3 regions of the Bacillus sp. 2175 genome follow, and region 2 is predicted to be linked to each of the others. Evidence: riboswitches for the same ligand, from Rfam matches in the RefSeq annotation. Region 2 holds a riboswitch; each other region holds the start of a gene.
What was found. Region 2 has a riboswitch for thiamine pyrophosphate ahead of tenA (thiaminase II). Riboswitches for the same ligand answer to the same signal wherever they lie in the genome.
Positions count from the first base shown of each region.

Region 1: another riboswitch for thiamine pyrophosphate. It lies ahead of thiM (hydroxyethylthiazole kinase); the one in region 2 lies ahead of tenA (thiaminase II).
Region 3: another riboswitch for thiamine pyrophosphate. It lies ahead of thiC (phosphomethylpyrimidine synthase ThiC); the one in region 2 lies ahead of tenA (thiaminase II).

Region 1 covers NZ_CM173819.1:514,457-517,747, forward strand. The annotation lists gene topB (DNA topoisomerase III) at 1-1,405, opposite strand, end outside; TPP riboswitch at 1,632-1,744, shown strand; gene thiM (hydroxyethylthiazole kinase) at 1,817-2,626, shown strand; gene thiE (thiamine phosphate synthase) at 2,642-3,291, shown strand, end outside.
Region 2 covers NZ_CM173819.1:2,886,053-2,889,343, forward strand. The annotation lists gene ACXKY9_RS15055 (DUF3937 family protein) at 39-302, opposite strand; gene tenA (thiaminase II) at 700-1,389, opposite strand; TPP riboswitch at 1,517-1,622, opposite strand; gene ACXKY9_RS15065 (D-alanine--D-alanine ligase) at 1,695-2,609, opposite strand; gene pdxR (MocR-like pyridoxine biosynthesis transcription factor PdxR) at 2,614-3,291, opposite strand, start outside.
Region 3 covers NZ_CM173819.1:4,980,071-4,983,361, reverse strand. The annotation lists gene lldP (L-lactate permease) at 1-1,500, shown strand, start outside; TPP riboswitch at 1,572-1,687, shown strand; gene thiC (phosphomethylpyrimidine synthase ThiC) at 1,800-3,291, shown strand, end outside.

The DNA.
Region 1 (3,291 bases), 2.4 Mb from region 2:
GCATAAGTAACTTTACAGTTAATGTATCGCCCTTTTCAATGTGAGGTAGAATCTGCTCTTTTACGTCATCAGTTACATCATCGTCTTCAAATCGATTTTCGTATACTTCCTTCCAACCAGCATGTAAAATCGTTTTTCCGCGTGCAATGAATGTTTCATTGCCGACCTTTGTGCGTAACGTTAGTTGTTCGTATTCGAATGCTGGGAATAAAACAGCTAAGAAACGTTTTACAACTAAATCATAAATTTTGCGTTCTTTATCTGTGAATGCTGCGAAGTTAACGTATCCTTCTGTTGGAATAATCGCATGATGATCGCTTACTTTACTATCATCAACAAATGATTTGTTAGGTTTGATAGGCTTTTGTAATACTTTATGTGCGAAGGGACGGTATTCTCCAACACCACATGCTTTTAGACGTTCTGGAAGTGTTCCAACGATATCAGATGAAATGTAGCGTGAATCTGTACGAGGGTACGTTAGTACTTTATGCTGTTCATACAATTTTTGCATAATATTTAATGTTTCTTTAGCAGAGTAACCGAACTTTTTATTTGCATCACGTTGCAATTCAGTTAAATCGTAAAGACCAGGAGAGAATGACTTCTTCTGTTTCTTATCAATTTCCACAACAGTAGCATTTTGTTTATCTAAACTTTTTACAATACCATCGATTTTTTCTTTATTAAAACTACGGCTATTGCCATTTGCATCTTGCCAAGTAAGTTTGAGCTTCTCCATTGTTTGAGCTTCGATGCCGTAGTAAGTTTGAGCTTTGAAGTTCTTTATTTCATCCTCACGACTAGCAATCATAGCAACAGTAGGGGTTTGTACACGGCCGCAATTTAACTGGGCATTAAAGCGAGTCGTTAAAGCACGAGTTGCATTAAGACCGATATACCAGTCAGCTTCTGAACGTGCAACTGCTGAAGCGTATAAATTGTCATAGGCTTTACCTGGTTTTAAATTTGCAAAACCATCTTTAATTGCTTTATCGGTTACAGAAGAAATCCATAAACGTTTGATTGGTTTATTTAGCTTAACTTTATCGATAATCCAGCGTGCGACTAATTCCCCTTCACGTCCAGCGTCTGTTGCTACAATAATTTCATTTACATCTTTTCTAAGTAGCTGACTTTTTACAGCATTAAATTGTTTACCAGTTTGTTTAATAACCGTTAATTTCAAACGCTCAGGTAGCATCGGTAAATCTTCTAAATTCCACTTTTTATATTTCACATCATAACTTTCTGGATCTGCTAATGTAACGAGATGACCTAAAGCCCAAGTTACAATATATTTACTACCCTCAAGATAGCCGTTTCCTTTTTTATCACACTTCAGTACACGAGCAATATCTCGTGCAACGGAAGGTTTTTCAGCGATTACAACGCTTTTTGACATATTAAAAACATCCTTTCAAATTTCCATAAGTTAAATATAGCATACATCTTCTTGAGATTCAGTTTCGCTCCATATTTGATCGGTTTTTAGTGGGATGAACAAAACACTCACTGATTAAAGTTTCACTTGATTATGTTTATTGTTATATAGGTTGCTTCTATATTAAATAGAAAAGTAAAGAACTTGTTATTTTACTAGAATAAGAGTAGACTTTGAAGTAGATGAATAATAAGCACATGGGAGTTTGTGGATACAAACTGAGAGTATGACTACTAGTCCGTCATTGACCATTTGAACCTGTTGGATAATGCCAGCGTAGGGAGAGTGTAAAAGCACATGTTCAGGCACTTTGCGTACGCGCAAAGTGTCTTTTTGTGTATCTCCCATCATTATAGTTAGGAGATGAAAAGGATGAATATGAAAGAAATTAGTAAAGTAGTGGATTTGGTGAGAGAATCTAATCCGCTCGTTCATAATATTACAAATGTTGTTGTAACAAATTTTACTGCTAACGGTTTGTTGGCACTTGGGGCATCGCCTGTAATGGCGTATGCAAAAGAAGAAGTAGCAGAAATGGCTAGCATTGCTGGAGCGTTAGTATTAAATATGGGGACACTTCGTCCTGAAGAAGTAGAAGCGATGTTACTTGCGGGTAAATCAGCAAATGCGAACAATGTGCCAGTACTATTTGATCCAGTTGGTGCAGGAGCAACTTCATATCGAACAGAAGTTGCGAGACATATTCCGGCTGAAATCGATTTAGCAATTATCCGCGGAAATGCAGCTGAAATAGCAAATGTTATTAATGAGAAATGGGAAATTAAAGGGGTAGACGCTGGTACTGGAAATGGCAATATTGTAAGTATTGCAAGGCAGGCAGCAGATGAACTAAATACAGTTGCGGTCATTACTGGAAAAGAAGATGTTGTTACAGATGGAGAGAGAACTATTGTTATTCGAAATGGTCACCCTATTTTAACGAAAGTTACGGGAACAGGTTGTTTACTAACTTCTGTAATAGGAGCATTTGTAGCAGTGGAAAAAGATTATGTTAAAGCAGCAGTAGCCGCATTAACGTTTTATGGTGTAGCTTCGGAACTGGCAGCTGCTAAGGCGGTAGAAAAAGGGCCTGGTAGTTTCCAAATTGAATTTTTAAATCAATTAGCGAATACAACTTCAGGTGATATTGAGAAGTATGGGAAGATTGTGGAGTTAGAGTAAGAGGGAGTGAAAGAAATGGCACGCATTGAAATAGATAAAATGTCTAAGCTATTGCAAGTGTATTTTATTATGGGAAGTAATAACTGCACGAGGGATCCTTTAGCTGTATTGAAAGAAGCGTTAGATGGTGGAGTGACACTTTTTCAGTTTCGCGAGAAGGGGGAAGGTTCTTTAATCGGAGAAGATAGAGTGCGCTTTGCAAAAGAATTGCAGACGCTTTGTAAGGAATATAGTGTTCCTTTCATTGTAAATGATGATGTAGAATTAGCCATTGAATTAGATGCAGATGGTGTTCATGTTGGACAAGATGATGAAGGAATTACATCTGTTCGTGAAAAAATGGGAGATAAAATTATCGGCGTATCTGCTCATACAATTGAAGAAGCACGTTTTGCAATCGAAAATGGAGCGGATTATTTAGGTGTTGGTCCTATTTTCCCAACGAGTACGAAAAAAGATACGAAAGCGGTTCAAGGAACGAAAGGATTAGCTTATTTTAGAGAACAAGGAATTACAGTGCCAATCGTTGGTATTGGTGGGATTACAATTGAAAATACAGCGGCAGTTATAGAGGCGGGTGCGGACGGTGTTTCAGTTATTTCAGCAATTAGTTTAGCGGAATCTGCGTATGAAAGTACGAGAAAATTAGTTGAAGAAGTAAAGAG
Region 2 (3,291 bases):
AATCTCTATATGAAATTGCTAATTGAAAAAAGACACATTTAGATTGATGCGTCTTTTTTTGATGCCTCTTTTGTGAAATCATATAAAGCAATTGCGCCTAAAAGAACAAGTATCCCTTGAGGAACATCTAGCAAAATAGTTTTCCAAATTTCTGGAATTACCCATTTAATATCTGCTGCTGTTTCAAGATATGTTTGGAAATAGCTGATTGTAAAATTAATTATCCCTAAAAATACAAACAACGATAAACCAAATCGAATTAATTTCTTATTTGTAAACATATAACACCTCTCAAAATTCATTGGTTATTCCTGCTTTTGCTTCTTTATATTTCCATATCTCTATATCTAATTTTAACACATAAAGAACTCAAAAAAATACGATATGCATATTTGCATATCGTATTAACAACACTCCATGATAATTTAGAAATTCCTGCAAAGAAAAAACAACTCCGTTACAGCTAACAGCTCGGGTTTCTTTTCTTATTTAACTTCATACCACCAACATTTACGTTCTTTGATTGTAAAATAAATGTGACAGAAGTTTATCCAGTTAATGCGTAGACAAGTAAATGAGCTAAATTATCGATATTCTATTTCGCCATTTCCGTAGCACTAATGACTTTACGCAAATTTGACAAGAAAAAATATATAGCTAGGTATGATCCATACCTAGCTATAACATTACTTCTATTCTTTATCCAATTACGTCTTTTACGTCTGTATCCACTGGCCACTTTTCTAATGTATAAGCCATTTCCCAAAATGAATATTCATATTGACTGCTAATAATAAAATGCTGTTTCATACGTTTGCGATCTGCCTCTGTTACTTTTTCAGCGATAGTATCTAAACGTGTAATTTGTTCTTCAACTAGCGTACGGAACCAATCAGATCCATAAGCAGAAATCCATTCGTTATAAATTGGCTCTTCCGGCTGGCACTCTTTTAAGCGTTCGCCAATTTCATAATACAACCAATAGCAAGGTAAAATTGCTGCAATGATATCTCCTAAATGCCCTTCATACCCAGCACGATACATATGTGAAGTATACGCATATGCAGTTGGCGCAGGAATAAAATTATCTTTTTCTTCTTTTGTTATCCCTAATTTCTTCGCAAAATTCTCATGTAAAGATAACTCTGCCTCATATGTATTTTGAGCATGATGTGCCATACGAGCTGTCGTCTCTAATTCAAGAGCTTTCGCAGCTCCTAAAGTTTGTACTCTAGCAAAATGGCTCAAATAATATGAATCTTGAAGCACATAATAACGAAAACTAGCTAAATCTAACGTTCCTTCACCAAGTTTTTTTACAAAAGGATGGTTAAAACTCGCTTCCCAAATTGAATCTACTTCTTTACGTAACGATTGTGAAAAAGTCATTTAAATCCCTCCAATAATGTATAAAATATAAGTATTTATCCACAATTATTAAAGCTGTAAAATAAAAAAACTTTCTTTACAGGCGTAAAGAAAGTGAAATCGACAGTATTTATTTACTCATTAAATAGCAACGTCTTTCCCACTTCCCTACGCTGGCATTAACCAGATCAGGTACTAAGAGTCTCAAAATCACATTTGATCTCAGCCTATAAAAGGCCCCCCTAGTGGATAAATATTTTGTTTTTATAATGTATTCATCATAGCATACTTCGTGAAACTGTCAAAAAATTAGTTATATAATTCCCTTAAAACCCTTCTTCTTTTCTAACTTTTAATGATGTTTCAATAATCATATCTAATAGTTCGCTATAACTAATTCCCGCCGCTTCTGCACTTTTTGGCAATAAACTTGATTGTGTCATCCCTGGTAATGTATTAATTTCCATTACATATGGAATTCCGTCCTTCACCATCATATCAACTCTTGCATAAACACTACATTTTAATGCTTTATAACAAGCAAGTGACGCTTTATTTACACGTTCATTAATTTCTACTGGAAGTTCGATGACTTCCTCAACTGTACTAGTATCATCATATTTTGCATTGTAGTCAAAGAACTCGGCTGCATGTCGAATTGAAACTATAGGTAACTGTTTTCCATCCAGAATTGAACATGTAATTTCATCACCTTTTATATACTTCTCAATTACTACTTCAGAATCCCATTCGAATACAGTTTCTAGCATTGAGATCAATTCATTTTTATTATAAACGATTTTCACTCCGACACTCGATCCGCCAGAGTTTGGTTTTACTACTAATGGAAATCCTAACTTATCTAACTCATCAAGATTTAGATCCTCCATTTTTGTAAGTTCAATCCAATCTGGTGTTTCTACACCTTCATAACGTAAAATCTTTTTCGAAATATTTTTATCCATACATATACTGCTAGATAACATATTACTTCCGCTATAAGGAATCCCTAAACTCTCCAGTGTTCCTTGAACTGTCCCATCTTCTCCGTATTTTCCGTGTAACGCGAGCAACGCAAAGTCAATGTCTTTCGCTTTTTCAATTAAATCCACTTTTTCATTTAATGTAATTGGAACTATTTCATACTTATTTTTATCTAAATGAGCAATCATTTCATTCCCCGTCATAATTGAAACTTGTTTTTCAGACGATACCCCGCCCATAATAACACCGATTTTCATTTTCTCAACTCCAAATTTCATTTTTTAATGTATCACCAATTATTTTAATTCCCCGAACTATTTCTTCTTCTTTCAAGCGCGAAAACCCTAATCGGAAAGTGTTCGCTCCTTCTCCATCAGAGTAAAAAACATCTCCAGGTGAAAACGTAACGCCTTTCTCATAACACTTTTGTAAAAGTGTGCGGGCATTCATATGCTCTTCTAGTTCTATAAATAAATGAAGTCCACCATCTCCAGTCATTCTTTTGAAATGAATGTACTGGTTACATGCCCCGACAGCTAACTCATATTTTTTCTTATAAACAGATCTTGCCTTTTTTAAATATTTCTCAAAATATCCCTCATGTAAATATTGAAACAGAACAGCTTGATCTAGCGTAGATGTGTGAATCGTTCTTGCTCTTTTTACGCTTTCTAAATAATGAATCAGCTCTTTATCTGCAATAATCCAGCCTACACGTAAACCAGGGAAAAGTACCTTTGAAAAGCTACTAATATAAATGACATTATTGCCAGCTCCCGCAAAAGTTAATAATGGAGCTAAATGTGAACCTGAATAACGTAATTCTTCATTAAATCCGTCCTCTATAATAGGAACGTTGTATTTTGAGAATAACCTCATCAATTCCGTTCTTTTCTCTGAACTCGTAACAATACCGGTTGGATTATGATAAGAAGGAAT
Region 3 (3,291 bases), 2.1 Mb from region 2:
TTATTCGCTTATAAAATGCCGTTCACGATGGCAATGGCAGCGACCGGATATGGTTTCTTGTACGGATTATGGCCAATTGCTTGGATTATCATTATGTCGGTATTTTTATATAAAATTTCTGTAAAAACAGGTCAATTCGATGTGATTCGTGCATCGGTATTATCGATTACGAATGATCATCGTCTACTCGTTATTTTAATTGGATTTTCATTTGGAGCATTTTTAGAAGGAGCGGCAGGATTTGGGGCACCAGTAGCGATTACAGCAGCACTTCTTGCGGGTCTTGGGTTAAATCCTTTATACGCAGCAGGTCTTTGTTTAATTGCAAATACTGCACCAGTGGCGTTCGGAGCGATGGGAATTCCGATTACAGTTGCTGGACAAGTAACAGGTATTGATCCACATAAAATTGGACAAATGGCTGGGCATCAATTACCGTTCCTATCATTATTTGTTCCATTCTTTATCGTATTTTTAATGGATGGATTTAAAGGGATACGACAAACGTGGCCTGCGTTACTTGTAGCGGGTAGTTCATTTGCGATTACGCAGTTCATTACAGCGACATTTTTAGGGCCAGAACTTCCGGATATTACATCAGCACTTGTAAGTTTAATTAGTTTAGCGCTGTTCTTAAAAGTTTGGCAGCCGAAAGAAATTTATCAATCCGGGCGAGCAAATAGTGAAGTAGCAGTAACAACGACAGCGGCATCGATGCCGAAATTAACGTTTGGAAAAGTAGTGAAAGCATGGTCTCCATTTATCGTATTAACGGTTATGGTAGTCATTTGGAGCCAAAGTTTCTTTAAGGCACTATTTGCTTCAGGAGGGGCTTTAGAAAGTCTTGTATTTAAGTTTGAAATTCCAGGTCTGCATAATTTAGTAATGAAAGCAGAGCCAATTGTAAATAAACCAATGCCTTACGAGGCAATTTTGAAGTTTGATGTATTATCGGCAACTGGAACAGCGATTTTAATTGCTTGTATCATTTCCATGTTTATTTTGAAAATGAATGTAAAAGATGCAGTAGTGACATTTAAAGAAACGTTAAGCGAATTAAAAATGCCAATTCTATCTATCGGATTCGTACTAGGGTTTGCATTTATCGCAAACTATTCTGGTCTATCTTCCACGTTAGCGTTAGCATTAGCCGGAACTGGTGGACTATTCCCGTTCTTCTCACCATTCTTAGGCTGGATTGGCGTATTCCTAACAGGGTCTGATACGTCTGCGAATGCACTGTTCTCAAATTTACAAGCCATTACAGCGCAGCAAGTCGGCGTATCTGAAGTGCTTCTCGTTGCAGCAAATACAACAGGCGGTGTAACAGGGAAAATGATTTCCCCGCAGTCGATTGCGATCGCTTGTGCGGCGGTTGGTCTTGCTGGAAAAGAATCGGATTTGTTCCGTTTTACAGTGAAGCATAGCTTATTCTTCGTAATTATTGTTGGTATTATGACGTATGTGCAGGCGTATTATTTAACGTGGATGATTCCGTAAAGAGCAAAAGAAATAAACTTTTCATTTTTCAGATTATCGTGTATGATGGGAAAGTATTGAAAATTAAATCAGTGATAAACTAGGGGTGCCTAACGTATGCGTAGGCTGAGAGAGAAGCGCGTGAACTTCTTAACCCTTTGGACCTGATCTGGCTCGTACCAGCGTAGGGAAGTTAACGGCTTTACATAATGATGTCTTTATGAGCCAGGTCCTTATTTTTTTATGGACCTGGCTCTTTTTATTTTGGCATGCGCTGGCCATATCTTGTCCTTGTCACGAACAGGGGGGCAACAAAATTTATGAAACAATCTGTTTCAGCTGAGCAAATTGAATTGAAGTCGAGTTTACCAGGGAGTAAGAAAGTATATGTGGATGGACCACGAGAAGGTATGAAAGTGCCGATGCGTGAGATTGAACAAAGCGAAACGAATGGCGTTCCAAATCCACCAATCCGTGTGTATGATACGAGCGGTCCTTATACAGATCCTGCGTATAAGGTCGAGTTGGAAAAAGGAATTCCAACGCCGCGCCACTCTTGGATTATGGGGCGTGGTGATGTAGAAGCATACGAAGGGCGTGAAGTGAAACCAGAGGATGACGGTGTGAGAGTAGCTTCGAAACATACACCTGTTTTCCCGCAAATGGATCGCCAGCCACTTAGAGCAAAGCAAGGTGCAAATGTTACGCAAATGCACTATGCACGTAATGGCATTATTACGTCTGAGATGGAATACGTTGCGATTCGTGAAGGGGTAGAGCCGGAGTTTGTTCGTAAGGAAATCGCAGAAGGCCGCGCTATTTTACCAGCGAATATTAATCATCCAGAAGCTGAACCGATGATCATCGGGCGTAATTTTCATGTGAAGGTAAACGCGAATATCGGAAACTCAGCTGTATCTTCTTCGATTGCAGAAGAAGTAGAGAAGATGACATGGGCAACGCGCTGGGGTGCGGATACGATTATGGATTTATCTACAGGTAAAAATATTCATACGACGCGTGAGTGGATTATTCGTAACGCGCCTGTACCAGTTGGAACTGTACCGATCTATCAAGCGCTGGAAAAAGTAAACGGAATTGCAGAAGATTTAACGTGGGAAGTATATCGTGATACGTTAATTGAGCAGGCGGAGCAAGGCGTAGATTACTTTACAATTCACGCTGGTGTATTACTTCGTTACATTCCAATTACTGCAAAGCGTACGACAGGTATCGTTTCGCGCGGTGGTTCGATTATGGCACAGTGGTGTTTATTCCATCATAAAGAAAACTTCCTATACACTCATTTTGAAGAGATTTGTGAAATTATGAAGCAGTATGATGTTTCGTTCTCTCTTGGAGATGGATTACGCCCAGGTTCAATTGCAGATGCAAATGACGAAGCACAGTTTTCTGAGCTTGAAACACTTGGTGAATTAACCAAAATTGCTTGGAAACATGATGTGCAAGTTATGATTGAAGGACCTGGACACGTACCGATGCACTTAATTAAAGAGAATATGGAGAAAGAGCTTGATATTTGTCAGGGCGCGCCGTTTTACACACTTGGGCCGCTAACGACAGATATTGCACCAGGTTATGACCATATTACATCTGCAATTGGAGCTGCTATGATTGGCTGGTTTGGAACAGCGATGCTTTGTTATGTAACGCCGAAAGAACATTTAGGTTTGCCAAACAAAGATGATGTACGCACGGGTGTTATTACGTACAAAATTGCAGCGCATGCGGCTGATCTTGCGAAAGGACATAAAACGGCTCATCAGCGTGATGATGCACTTTCAAAAGCAC